DNA from 3 places in the Delftia sp. CH05 genome. Region 1 is predicted to be linked to each of the others. Evidence: predicted binding sites of a transcription regulator. Region 1 holds the regulator's gene; each other region holds the start of a gene.
What was found. Region 1 encodes FNR, which switches genes on or off when oxygen is low (the NO sensors DNR and NnrR bind a similar motif). Its sites were predicted from a motif close to TTGATNNNNATCAA; they were not measured.
Positions count from the first base shown of each region.

Region 2: a site for FNR is predicted at 2,824-2,837, ahead of cyoA (ubiquinol oxidase subunit II). Genes of this name have one in related genera too.
Region 3: a site for FNR is predicted at 3,246-3,259, ahead of azu (azurin). Genes of this name have one in related genera too.

Region 1 is NZ_WUMG01000045.1:12,036-16,533, forward strand. It holds gene GRX31_RS24775 (HD-GYP domain-containing protein) at 1-82, opposite strand, end outside; gene GRX31_RS24780 (sulfite exporter TauE/SafE family protein) at 256-981, opposite strand; gene hemN (oxygen-independent coproporphyrinogen III oxidase) at 987-2,369, opposite strand; gene fnr (fumarate/nitrate reduction transcriptional regulator Fnr) at 2,531-3,250, shown strand; gene GRX31_RS24795 (hypothetical protein) at 3,332-3,619, opposite strand; gene GRX31_RS24800 (FixH family protein) at 3,801-4,115, opposite strand; gene ccoG (cytochrome c oxidase accessory protein CcoG) at 4,173-4,498, opposite strand, start outside.
Region 2 is NZ_WUMG01000042.1:35,866-40,363, reverse strand. It holds gene cyoB (cytochrome o ubiquinol oxidase subunit I) at 1-1,617, opposite strand, end outside; gene cyoA (ubiquinol oxidase subunit II) at 1,683-2,729, opposite strand; gene GRX31_RS24115 (MFS transporter) at 3,027-4,364, shown strand.
Region 3 is NZ_WUMG01000008.1:19,851-24,348, forward strand. It holds gene GRX31_RS09060 (DUF4132 domain-containing protein) at 1-1,596, opposite strand, end outside; gene GRX31_RS09065 (alanyl-tRNA editing protein) at 1,989-2,711, shown strand; gene GRX31_RS09070 (hypothetical protein) at 2,766-3,056, opposite strand; gene azu (azurin) at 3,383-3,841, shown strand; gene GRX31_RS09080 (hypothetical protein) at 4,012-4,498, opposite strand, start outside.

The DNA.
Region 1 (4,498 bases):
GGATCTGTGCGCTGGAGGTGATCTTGAAGCTGCTGACCGGAAAGGGATGGTTCAGCCATCCAACATCGAGCTGGACAAACATGCCCGGACGGAGGTCTCGGATATCGATGAGGACGGAATGGTTCACGCGCGGCAACGGCCCCGAGGCTGAAGGAATCGGCAAATGTAAGCCGATGATTCGGGCATTATCTCCAGTTCTGAGGGCCTTGCAGGCAATCCGCGACCCTCAGGACCAAGTCTGTCCCCCGCTGTTGTTCATCGGCACCAGAGACTGGGCTTGTAGATCAGGTCCATCCACAGCGCCCATACGGCCACGCCCACCAGCATCAGGCCGGCCAGCCGCGTGCCCCATTCGGCACGCAGGCCGTTCAGGCGCTGGCGGCCCAGCCGCCACAGCCAGGGGCCGGCCACCAGCCACAGCCCGCTGCCCACGCCAAAGGCCGCCATGGCCGATGCGCCCTGCAAGGGGCCACCGCTGAGCGCGGCGACCAGCACGGCCGAATACAGCAGTCCGCAGGGCATGAGCGCCCAGGCATAGCCCGCCGCCAGCGTGCCGCCAGGGGCGGACACCCAGGGCTGCACGCGCCGCCAGGCGGCGCGGCCCGCAGACTCCAGCCAGGCGGGCTGGCGGGCCTGCACCATCATGGCCAGGCCCCAGGCCATCACGGCGACATGGGTCAGCGTCCAGAACGGCTGCAGCGCCGTGGTCTGGCTGGTGAGCCAGGACAGGCTTTCCATGGCCAGCGCCGAGGCAGCGCCCAGGCTGGCATAGCCGGCCAGCCGCCCGCTATGGAACAGCGCCGTGCGCAGCCACAGCCGGCTTTGCAGTCCATGGACGGCGACCACCTGCCCACCACCCTGTACCGTGCCCTGCCCCGCCCCGCCCGTGACCACGCCGCAGGGCGCGGCGCACATGGCAAGGCAATGGGGCCCGCCGACGAGCCCCATGATCAAAGCGGTCCAGAGCAGCGACAACAGCATGGGGCCTAGATGATCCTCGAAAACCGCGCCCGGTTCTTGTCGGCCTGCAGATATCGGTCAAACAGCATGGCCACGCCACGCACGAAGTACCAGCCCATGGGCGTGACCTGGAATCCCTCGTCGCTGATCTGCACCAGCCCCTTGGCCTGCAGGTCCTGAAGCGCCGCCAGCTCGGGGGCGAAGTACTCGCGAAAGCCCAGCAGCCAGGCCTGCTCCATGGGCTCGAACAGCACGGCGCCCTGGCACATGATGGCCATGATGACGGCGCGCCGCACCAGATCATCGCGCGACAGTGCCAGGCCGCGCACCACGGGCAGGTGGCCGGCGTCGATGGCGTCGTAGTACTCCTCCAGCGTCTTGGCGTTCTGGCTGTAGCTGGCCCCCACCTTGCCGATGGCCGACACGCCCAGCGCAATCAGGTCGCAGTCGGGCTGGGTGCTGTAGCCCTGGAAGTTGCGATGCAGCCGGCCCTGGCGCTTGGCCACGGCCAGCGCGTCCTCGGGCAAGGCGAAGTGGTCCATGCCGACGTAGACATAGCCGCCGTCCATGAAGGCCGCGATGGAGCGCGAGAGCATGGCCAGCTTGTCGGCGCCCTGGGGCAGGTCCTCGGCCGCGATGCGCCGCTGCGGCTTGAAGCGCTCGGGCAGGTGGGCATAGGCATAGAGCGCGATGCGGTCGGGCCGCAGCGCATTGACCTGGGCCAGCGTGCGCTCGAAGGACTCGGGCGTCTGCTTGGGCAGGCCGTAGATCAGGTCCACGTTGATGGAGGCAAAGCCCAGCTGCCGTGCCGCTGCCACCAGCGCGAACACCTGCTCGGCCGGCTGCACGCGGTGCACGGCGATCTGCACCTGTTCGTCGAAGTCCTGCACGCCGAAGCTCAGGCGGTTGAAGCCCAGTTCCTTGAGCACGGCCAGGCGTTCGACGCTGACGGTGCGCGGATCGACCTCGATGGAGTATTCGCCGCCCGGCTCCAGCTTGAAATGCTCGCGCAGCAGGGCCATCAGCGTGCGCAGTTCATCGTCCGAGAAGAAGGTGGGCGTGCCGCCGCCCAGGTGCAGCTGGCTGACGGCCTGGCCCTTGCCGCAATGGGCCGTGTGCAAGGCCATCTCGCGCGCCAGGTAGTCCAGGTAGACGGCCGCGCGATCGTGGTGGCGCGTCACGATCTTGTTGCAGGCGCAGTAGTAGCACAGCGACTCGCAGAACGGCACATGCACATACAGCGACAAAGGCATGGCCCGCGCTGCGGTACTCGATTTGCGGTGCTCAAGTGCCAGGATATAGTCTTCAGCACCGAAAGCCTCCACGAAACGATCGGCCGTGGGGAACGAGGTGTATCGGGGCCCCGGTACGTCGAAGCGACGCAGCAGCTCTGGGGTGACAGCGGTCATGGGTTTTTTCCTCTAATGTCGTCCACTGTGCCGCAGCCCATTGGCCGCGTCCTTGACTCATATCAAGAGTTGTTCGCGGCAGTGCTGCGACAATTTGATCCAACTCATCGCCATCCACGAGGTCACCGCCGGCGCACTGCTGCGCCGCTGATGTTTACTCCATGAACCTTCAGACCATCAAAGCATCCTGTTCCAATTGCAACCTGCGCGAGCTGTGCATGCCCATGGGCCTGGATGCCGAGCAGATGCAGCGCATCGACGACATCGTGGCCACGCGCCGCAAGGTCAAGCGCGGCGGCCTGCTGTTTCGCAACGGTGAGTCCTTCACCTCGCTGTACGCCATCCGCACGGGCTTCTTCAAGACCTGCGTGGCCACCGAGGACGGGCGCGACCAGGTCACGGGCTTTCAGATGGCCGGCGAGATCATCGGCCTGGATGGCATCGTCAACGACCACCACACCTGCGATGCGGTCGCGCTGGAAGACGCCGAGGTCTGCGTCATGCCCTTCGACAAGCTGGAGGACCTGTCGCGCGAGGTCACGGCCCTGCAAAACCATGTGCACAAGGTCATGAGCCGCGAGATCGTGCGCGAGCATGGCGTGATGCTGCTGCTGGGCAGCATGCGTGCCGAGGAGCGCCTGGCCGCCTTCGTGCTCAACCTGGTGCAGCGCCTGCACGCCCGGGGCTTTTCCAAGTCGGAACTGGTGCTGCGCATGACGCGCGAGGAAATCGGCAGCTACCTTGGCCTGAAGCTGGAGACGGTGAGCCGCACCTTCTCGAAGTTTGCCGAAGAAAACATCATCGAGGTGCGCCAGCGCCATCTGCGCATCCTGGACACGGACGCGCTCAAGCGCATCGTCAACAGCCAGCAGTGCCAGTGAGGCCGCAAGGCCCCGCCCCCCGGCAATGAACAAGGCCCGCTGTCGCGGGCCTTGTTCATTGCCATTGCAGTGCACGCAGGTTCAATCGCGCCCCAGGCCCTGCATGGCCAGATTTGGGTCCGGCTCGGAGACCACGCCGTCGTTGAGATCGTGCGTGGAGCGTCCCAGCATGGTGGTCATGAGGCTGGACAGCATGGTCACGCCCCAGAAGGCGAAGAAGGCCAGCGTGTAGATTCCCTGCCGCGACCAGCCCAGGTCGCCGAGCCAGTGCAGCTCCAGCGGGTCCACGAAGGCGAATACCAGCATCTCCATCACGGCGGCGGCCAGAAAGGCCGGCCAGGCAATCCACATCCAGCGTTGGGCCAACATCAGCGATCTCCTTGAGCTGTCGAGGGGTGGCTTTCATTGTGCGCGCCGCCCGCGCACCGTGCCAAGCCCTGCGCACCCTGCACTGCCTGTAGGAAACCCTTGGCCCTCGCGCATGCTGGAGATGCCATCCACCATGCAAAAAGGCCGCGACTGCGGCCTTGTGCACGGCATTTTCCTGCCTTCAGCGGTCCGTGGGATGGTCCTGCGCGGGCGTGGCCGCGTGGTTGCGGCCGGTGACCGCGGGCGCCAGGCTCTTGGGCACTTCGCGCACGCCATCGGCACGCTCGTTGATGGTGATGCCATTGCGGTAATAGTCAGGATCGATCACGGGATCGGCGCCATTGATCGCAATGACGGCCGTGACCACGCCAGCCACCACGACGGCGGCCGGGCCGGCCACCACGAGCCAGACATGGGCGAACTTCCACCAGGGCTTGCCGGCGTCCGGATGCGAAGGGGCCGTGGCGGGCGCGGAGACTGCGGGACTGGAAGACATGGATAACCTCTTTCTTTCAAACAGCCGGCGCAGCCTGGGCGGTGCCGGCCAGACATATCACCGGGGCACCAGGAAGACGGCCTTTTCGGACGCGCGTCCCGCGCCTGAATGCACGGCATCGATATCGAAGAATACGGTGTGCGAGCCCGGCTCGGCGGAACCGTAGGGAATCTGCAGCCGCGCCGCAATGCCGCGCGTCTCGGCCGGGCCGACCTCGACCTCCTGCTCGGACGCCAGCTCCAGCCCGTCGAGGCCATGGGCGCTGATGCGGTAGCGCTGGGCCTGCTCGGTGGCATTCATGATCTGCAGGCGGTAGACATTTTCCAGCTTGCCGCCCGCGACGATGCGCGACAGCGACGCCCGGTCGCGTATCACGTCGACCT
Region 2 (4,498 bases), on a different contig from region 1:
GTCACGCAGCTGGTCGCGCTTGAAGTAGCTGACCACGAGCTGCATCAGGAAGCTGCCGATGCCCAGGGCCACCAGGCCTGCGCCGCAGGCGGCGATGATGAACCAGATCTGCAGCGAGGGGTCCTCGAAGTGGTTGGCGCGGCGCGTCACACCCATCAGGCCCAGCACGTACAGCGGCGTGAAGGCCACCCAGAAGCCGACCAGCCAGAACCAGAAGGAGCACTTGCCCCAGAACTCATCGAGCTTGTAGCCGAAGGCCTTGGGGAACCAGAAGTTGATGCCGGCGAACACGCCGAACACCACGCCGCCGATGATCACGTTGTGGAAGTGGGCGATCAGGAACAGGCTGTTGTGCAGCACGAAGTCGGCCGGGGGAACGGCCAGCAGCACGCCGGTCATGCCGCCGATGGCGAAGGTGCACATGAAGCCCACGGTCCACAGCATCGGCACGGTGAAGCGGATGCGGCCGCGGTACATGGTGAACAGCCAGTTGAAGATCTTGGCGCCCGTCGGGATCGAAATGATCATCGTCGTGATGCCGAAGAACGTGTTCACGCTGGCGCCCGAGCCCATGGTGAAGAAGTGGTGCAGCCACACCAGGTAGGACAGGATGGTGATACACACCGTCGCGTACACCATGGAGGTGTAGCCGAACAGGCGCTTGCGGCTGAAGGTCGAGACGATCTCGGAGAAGATGCCGAAGCACGGCAGGATCAGGATGTAGACCTCGGGGTGGCCCCAGATCCAGATCAGGTTCACGTACAGCATGGGGTTGCCGCCCAGGTCGTTCGTGAAGAAGTTCGTGCCGACGTAGCGGTCCAGCGACATCAGCACCAGGGCTGCGGTCAGGATGGGGAACGAGGCCACGATCAGCGCGTTGGTGCACAGGGCAGTCCAGGTGAAGACGGGCATCTTCATCAGGTTCATGCCGGGTGCGCGCATCTTGATGATGGTCACGATCAGGTTGATGCCCGACAGCGTGGTGCCGACACCGGCCACCTGCAATCCCCAGATGTAGTAGTCAAGCCCGACCCCCGGGTTCTGCGCCCCCAGGTTGGACAGGGCCAGCCAGCCGGAGGTGGAGAACTCGCCCAGGAACAGCGAGATCATCACCAGCACGGCGCCGCCCGTGGTCATCCAGAAGCTGAAGTTGTTCAGGAACGGGAAGGACACGTCGCGGGCGCCGATCTGCAGCGGCACCAGGTAGTTCATCAGGCCAGTCACGAAGGGCATGGCCACGAAGAAGATCATGATCACGCCGTGGGCCGTGAAGATCTGGTCGTAGTGGTGCGGAGGCAGGTAGCCCAGGTTGTCGCCGAAGGCCATGGCCTGCTGCAGGCGCATCATCAGCGCATCTGCGAAGCCGCGCAGCAGCATGACCAGACCCAGGATCATGTACATGATGCCGATCTTCTTGTGGTCGATACTGCACAGCCAGTCGCGCCACAGCGGGCCCCACAGGCGGAACTTGGTGAGAAGGCCCAGCACGCCGAGGCCGCCGAGCACCACGGCGATGAAGGTCACCAGCACGATGGGCTCATGCGCCATCGGGATGGAGTCCCAGGTGATGCGTCCCAGCAGCCAGTGGGCCTGTGCCGGGGAGGTATGTTCAGACATATCGAGTCTCTTAGGTCGTTTTGGAACGGGCGGCGGGCTGGCCGTCGTCCGCTTCCGCTATCTGCTTATTGCTGTGCGCTGGCGGCCGAGCCGTCGCGCTGGTCCAGGAAGGCCACGACGCGGTCGGCGTTTTGCACCGTGCACACATCCTGGGGCAGGTTCATGCCCACGGCCTTGAGATAGGCTTCACCGCCTGCGGCATCGATGGCCATCATGTGGTGCATGCACATCTTGCCTTCCTCGACGCAGCGGTTGAGCACCTTGTCGTACAGGCCTTCGTCCACGGTGGCGAAGCGCTCGACCGGGTTGCGCTCGCTGGGCTTGACCAGATTCAGGTAGGTGTCGCGGTTCAGGGCCTTGCCTTCGGACTTGGCCTTGGCAACCCACTGCTCGAATTCCTCGTCGCTGAGGCCGTGGAACTTGAACGTCATGCCCGAGAAGCCGGCGCCGCTGTAGTGCGATGCCAGGCCGTGGAACACACCGGTCTTGTTGATCACTGCGTTCAGCTCGGTCTGCATGCCGGGCATGGCATAGATCATGCCGGCCAGGTCAGGCACGTAGAAGGCGTTCATCGTCGAGGTGGCGGTCAGCTTGAAGTGGATGGGACGATCCACGGGAGCGGCCAGCTCGTTGACGGTGGCGATGCCCTTTTCAGGGATGAAGAACAGCCACTTCCAGTCCATGGCCACGACCTGCACTTCCAGCGGCTTGACATCGGTGCTCAAGGGCTTGGAGGCCGAGACGCGGTCCAGCGGGCGGTAGGGGTCGAGCTTGTGGGTGCTGATCCAGGTGATGGCGCCCAGCGCGATGATGATCATCAGCGGCACGGACCAGATCACCAGCTCCAGCGTGGTGGAGTGGTGCCATTCGGGGTCGTAGTGGGCCTCGGTGTTCGACTGGCGGTATTTCCAGGCGAACAGCAGCGTGAGGATGATCACCGGGATGATGATGATCAGCATCAGCAAGGTGGCCGTGACCACCAGGTTGCCTTGCTGCGCGGCGATATCGCCGGCCGGGTTGAGCACGACGGCTTTGCTGCAGCCAGTGAGACTGGCTGTCAAAGCGGCCGCGGTGAGCCACGCAGGCCCACGGAGTTCCTTGATTTTTAGCATGCTAGGGGCGCAACAAGAGCGCGTTTACATAGAAACGCGGATTACAAGATCCGGGCAAATGTATTACGAAGTATAAATTTGTCCATTGGACATTTTGTCCAACGTCAAGGAGAAGCCGGGAACTTTCTGCTACCTGGCGGGGCAGGCAGCGGGGTCCCGGCGATCCGGAGGCCGCATTTTTCGGCCGCGCGCAGCAGGAAAAACACCAAGTCCGGTCGAGGTGAAACCGCCTTGCGCCAGATCAAGCGAGGGCGTAGAACGGAGCTGTCAGTGAGACGAGACAAGGAGCATCCATCTATGAGCGGCCTCGACACAACTGCAAGCTTCCCCAACGGAAGCTACGAAAGCAAGGAATCTCTGTCCCGCGCCGACACCCACGAAGATGTCACGCCCAACGAGATCGCCGTCGGCGTGATCCTGGGGCGATCCTCGGAGTACTTCGACTTCTTCGTGTTCGGCATCGCCTGCGTGCTGGTCTTCCCGGCACTGCTGTTCCCCTATCTTTCCAAGCTTGACGGCACGTTGATGTCGTTCGGCATCTTCGCGCTGGCCTTCGTGGCGCGGCCGTTGGGCACGGCGCTGTCCATGGCCGTGCAGCGGCGCTGGGGCCGGGCGACCAAGCTGACGCTGGCGCTCTTCCTGCTGGGCGTGTGTACGGTGGGCATGGCCTTCCTGCCCAGCTACCAGCAGGCGGGCGTGAACGCCATCATCGTGCTGGCGCTGCTGCGCATCGGCCAGGGCATTGCACTGGGCGGCTCCTGGGACGGCCTGCCGTCGCTGCTGGCCATGTCGGCCCCCCAGAACCGGCGGGGCTGGTATTCGATGATCGGGCAGCTGGGTGCGCCGCTGGGCTTTGTGCTGGCGGCAGGCCTGTTTGCCTTCATCTATGCCCATGTGGATGCCGACGAGTTCCTCAGCTGGGGCTGGCGCTATCCCTTCTGCGTGGCCTTTGCCATCAACGTGGTGGCACTGTTTGCCCGGTTGCGCCTGGTGGTGGGCCAGTCCTACACCGAGCTGCTGGCGCAGCGCGAGCTGGAGCCCATGGGCGTGGTGCCGCTGATGCGTGACGAGGGCCGCAACGTGGTCATCGGCGCCTTTGCAGCCCTTGCCAGCTTTGCGCTCTTCCACCTGGTGACCATCTTCCCGCTGTCCTGGATCTCGCTGTATTCGGACCAGTCGGTGAACCATGTGCTGGGCGTGCAGATCGTTGGCGCCTTCTGTGCGGCCGGCGCCATCATGGTTTCGGGCTGGCTGGCCGACCGGGTGGGGCGGCGCAACACGCTGGGCACCATGGCCTGCCTGATCGGCATCTTCAGCTTTGTGGCTCCCTGGCTGCTGGGCAGCGGCACCACGGGCAACAACGTGTTCATCATCGTCGGCTTCATCCTGCTGGGCCTGTCCTACGGGCAGGCGGCAGGCACGGTGACGGCCAACTTCCCCTCGCGCTATCGCTATACGGGCGCGGCCCTGTCCTCGGACATGGCCTGGCTGGTCGGCGCGGCCTTTGCCCCGCTGGTGGCGCTGGGCGTGTCCTCGCGCTTCGGCCTGGTGGCGCTGGGCATCTATCTGCTGTCGGGCGCGCTGTGCACGCTGGCGGCGCTGGGCATCAACCGGGCCATCGAGACGCGCGACTGAACGGGCCCTTGCAAGCCAAAGGCCGGCTCTGCCGGCCTTTTTTGTCGCCGGGCCGCCCCAAGGCAAAAAGCTGGCCCCCTGGGGGGCAGCGGACCTTGCGAAGCAGGGGAGCGTGGGGGCATTTTCCGTTGCGG
Region 3 (4,498 bases), on a different contig from region 1:
GCGGGCCGCGTGCTCGGACAGCGGCGCGCACAGCGCCAGCAGCTCGGGCGTATCGAAGGGCTTGATGGCCGCGCTCAGGCGCTTGATGGAGGCGATCTGGGCTTCCAGCTCCACGCCGCCAGCGGCAGACGCTGGCGATGCGGCATCCGCCTGGCTTTCATCCGATGCCGAGGCGCCCTGCCCTGTCAGGCCCAACTGCTGCAGCCGCTGCTGCACGCTGCTGGCCGAGGCCGCATCCAGCTTGCCGCCGGCCAGCAACTGCGCCAGCAAGGGACCGACGGCGGGGTCGGGGTGGGCCAGCAGCACGTCGCGGCAGGTCAGCAGCAGGTTCTTGGGCGGCTTGTTCAGCCAGCCGGCATCCACCAAGCTGGCCAGCGGAATATGGGCGGCCAGGCCGGCCATGGCGGTGCGCAGGCCCTTGGCGCTGCTGCCTGCGATGAGCGGGGTCAGGGTGGGCAGCGTGGCCTTCAGGCTGGCGGTGTCGAACGCGGGCAGCACATTGACCAGGTCCTTGACAGGCACCTCGGCCAGATCGGCCGGGCGGCGGGTCACCAGTTCGCGGATCGCGCTGCGGTAGCGGCGCAGCTCGTCCTCGCGGTCGCAGTGCTGGGCAATGGCCGGCAGCAGCAGGGGCAGCAAGGCGGCATCGTCCTGCTTCATGACATGCATGGCCAGCGCCAGGCTGATCCGATAGCCGCCGTTCTCACGCAGCTGCCTGGCAAAGGGCGCGGGATCCTCGGCCACCAGGCGGTCCAGCAGCTGCAGCGCACGGGTACGCTCCCCGCCCTGGGCATGGCCCAATTGGCCCATCAGGGTGCCCGCCAGTTCCTCACGCCGTGGGGCATCTGCGCTGGCCCAGCGCTGCTCTATCAGGTCCGGATCGCCTATGTAGGTCTGGTCATACAGCTCGGGATGCGCGGCAAAGAAGCCCATCCAGGACTTCCAGCCCTGCCCCTTGGGCTGCTTGGGTTGGCGCTCTTCGCGGTAGTGCACTATCACGTCGGCGAACAGCTTGCCGCCCACGGCGGCGTAGCGCTGCAGGTCGGCATCGTTCAGCTGGGCGATCAGCCGCTTCCAGGGCGCGTGGTACTCGGTGTCGGGCTTGTACTCACCTTCCTTGCGCAGCGCCAGCGTCCAGTCCAGCGTGGCCGTCACTTCCTCGTAGGGCATGCCTGGATAGCAGAGCCAGGGCACCAGGTTGCCCAGCACCATGCCTATGCCTTTGAAGACCGGCAGATCCGCGCTGCGGGCATGGGCCAGCCATTGCTCGGCCATCACGCGCACTTCGGCGGCCACCTTGGCATTGGTCAGCTTCTCGCTGAGCCCTGCCGGCGCATGGCCGCGCGGCACCGTGAGCCGTGCCAGGGCCAGCCAGCGCTCACCGTCATGTGTCCAGGGCGATTCGCTGCTGTTCAGGCGCCCCAGCATGTAAAGGCAGCGCTCCTCGCAATCACGCAGGAAAACCTGCACCTCATCGGCCCGCCCGTCATGAAGCCGGGCATCAAGTTCGGCGGCAAAGGCCTCTTCGCTGAGGCCTTCGTCCAGCCGGTCATAGAGATCGCTCAGGGAAGCTGCGTGAAGATCGGTAGTGCTCATAAAGATGAGGAGATGAACAATGTGGGCAGCCGCAAACCGGGGCCTGCCGGGATGGAGACGGGGGTGGAGCCTGCACGGGATGGACGCAAAGGTTATTGATCCATTCGGACAGTTCCTCGGAAAACTCACAGATTCATGCCCTGCGTATGTCGTCAGCTTCGGAAAAATCTGTAGCGCCGTCGGCAAGGAATGCGCCATTGTTCAGCGGCACGCGCGCGGCGCGGGCGCCGATCTTGTCAGGTCGCGGACCCGGGCACTTGACAGGCTGTCAAGCAGCCGACTGCCACCGCTGCGGGCAATGGACTGTACTGGGGACTTTTCGCCCAGGCGTACTGCCCGGCCCCGCCATGCCGCCGATACCATGGACCGCGACATGACCCCGGAGACACCCCATGCCCATGCCCCTGTCCCAGACGCACAAGCTCTTTGACGACGACGCCTACCTGGACCGCTGCGAAGCCACCGTGATCGCGGTCAGCCCCGAAGGCATCGAGCTGGATGCCACGGTCTGCTATGCCCGCAGCGGCGGCCAGGCCGGAGACACCGGCACGCTGATCCTGGCCGACGGACGCAGCCTGGCGGTCATCGACACCGTCTATGCCGATGACCGCCAGCGCATCCTGCATGTGCTGCAGACCGATGCGCCGCCCCAGGTCGGCGAGCGCGTGCAGGTAGCCATCGACTGGGACAGGCGCCACCGTCTGATGCGCCTGCACACCTGCCTGCACCTGCTGGGCGTGCTGGTGCCCGTGCCCGTGACGGGCTGCAGCATCTCGCCGGACTCGGCACGCCTGGATTTCGACCTGCCTGAATCCACGCTGGACAAGGCCGATCTGACGGAGCGCCTGAACGCCCTGATCGCCGACAGCCATGCCGTGAACGTGGACCGCATCACGCCCGAGCAATTGGCCGCCCAGCCCGACCTGGTACGCACCGCAGGCGCGGCGCCCCCTGGCGGCACGGCGACGATCCGCATCATCGACATCCCCGGCCTGGACCGCCAGCCCTGCGGCGGCACGCATGTGCGCAGCACGGCCGAGATCGGCACGGTGGCCGTCACCAAGATCGAGAAGAAAAGCCGCACCAACCGGCGCGTGGTCGTGCAGTTCGCCTGAGGCCTGCCAGACCTGCCTGGCCTGCCGGACCTGCCTTGGCTGCCGCCCCGCGCCTCAGGACATCCAGGACCTGGGCGCCGAAGGACCACCCGGCTCACGGGACCCCTCGCCGCCCGGAGCCACCCCTTCGGGCTGGCTGCCGGACTTTCGCATCAGCTGCAGGATCTGATCGAGCTTGTCCTGCTCGACAGCGATCGAGTGCAACCTGAACAGCACGTACGGAATGAGGACGCTGGCACAGGCCATGCCCGCCAGCGCCGTCTGTTGCTGGGAGCTGTCGACGAAGAACGCCGTCAGCAGAAAGATGGCGCCAATGACAACGCCTATGAAAACCATCACTCTCATAAACTCCCTCTATGTTCCGCAATCGTACCCAAATGTGACTGAGGTGAGTAGAGGCATGCGAGCTGTGGGGTTGCCCGTCGCCAAAAGACGACGGACGGCAGGTGATTCCCGGCGACAGCCACCGCGCATACCCTGCCGGCGTGACGCCATCCCGCATGCTTGGAGCGCAGGTCTTCGAACTGTTTTGACTTGATTCAAATCAACCCGCCCTCCCCCATCCTGTCTATGCTGGAGGCAGCCATACAAAGCATCCATGGCGACAGACCGCCTGCCGGTCCATGGCCACCGGATGCCAGCCACCTCACCCGCTTTTCAAGGAGAAAACAATGGCAATGCAATGGAAACCCGTCCTCTTGGCCCTCGCAATGACTGCCGTCGCCGCACCTGTGCTGGCCGCCGACTGCGCCGTCGAGATCGAAGGCAATGACGCCATGCAGTTCAACAAGCCCACCATCAGCGTGCCCGCCAGCTGCAAGCAGTTCACGGTCAAGCTCAAGCACGTGGGCAAGCTGCCCAAGACGGCCATGGGCCACAACTGGGTACTGAGCAAGACGGCCGACCTGCAGCCCGTGGCCAATGACGGCATCGCCGCCGGCGCCGCCAAGGACTTCGTGAAGGACAAGGACGCCCGCGTGATCGCCCACACCAAGGTGATCGGCGGCGGCGAGACCGACTCCGTGACCTTCTCCACCGCCGCCCTGAAGGCGGGCGAGGCCTACAGCTACTTTTGCTCCTTCCCCGGCCATTCCGCGCTGATGAAGGGCACGCTGACGCTGGCCAAGTAAGCCGGCGATCTGCCCTGGCCCGGGACCCTGCGCCCCGCGCCCTACCCGGCGGCACTTCGGTGCCGCTTGTCGTTTCCGCCCCTCACATTTGCGGGACCGGGCAAGCCGCGCTTGCCTGGCCTGCCGGTCCCTGCCGATGCATGCCGATCCGTGCCGTTGTGCGTCGCCTCTCAGTGCCGGCTGGCGGTCCTGCCGTGCGGGCGGCCCTGCATTTCCATGCAACCCTTTTGCATCAGGCGCAGCAGCAGCTGGGTCCAGCTGGCGTCGGCCCATTTGGTGCTTTCCAGCACCAGGGACCGTGCCGACTGCAGGCCGTCGCCGGACTGCAGCTCCACGCGGAAACTGCCGCGTTCACGCTGGGACGTGACGGCCACCACGCTGCCCAGCAGGGCGATATCGAGGGAAGGGCGCGGGCCTTGCGGGCCGTCCAGGTCCACGCGCAGCACGCAGCCGGGGCGAAGTTCGTAGGTCCAGCGGTGGTCGGCATGGCCGGCCGCGCCCATGGCGTTCATTTCGGCAAGCCGCTGCTCCTGCGTCATGTCGTAGGGGCTGATGATGGGCGCCTGCTGCTGCGGGTAGCCCTGCACGCCGTCCAGGCAGGCGGCCATGAAGACCACGGCCGCCGCGCATGCCAGCAGTTTCCAGGCGCAGCGCGGG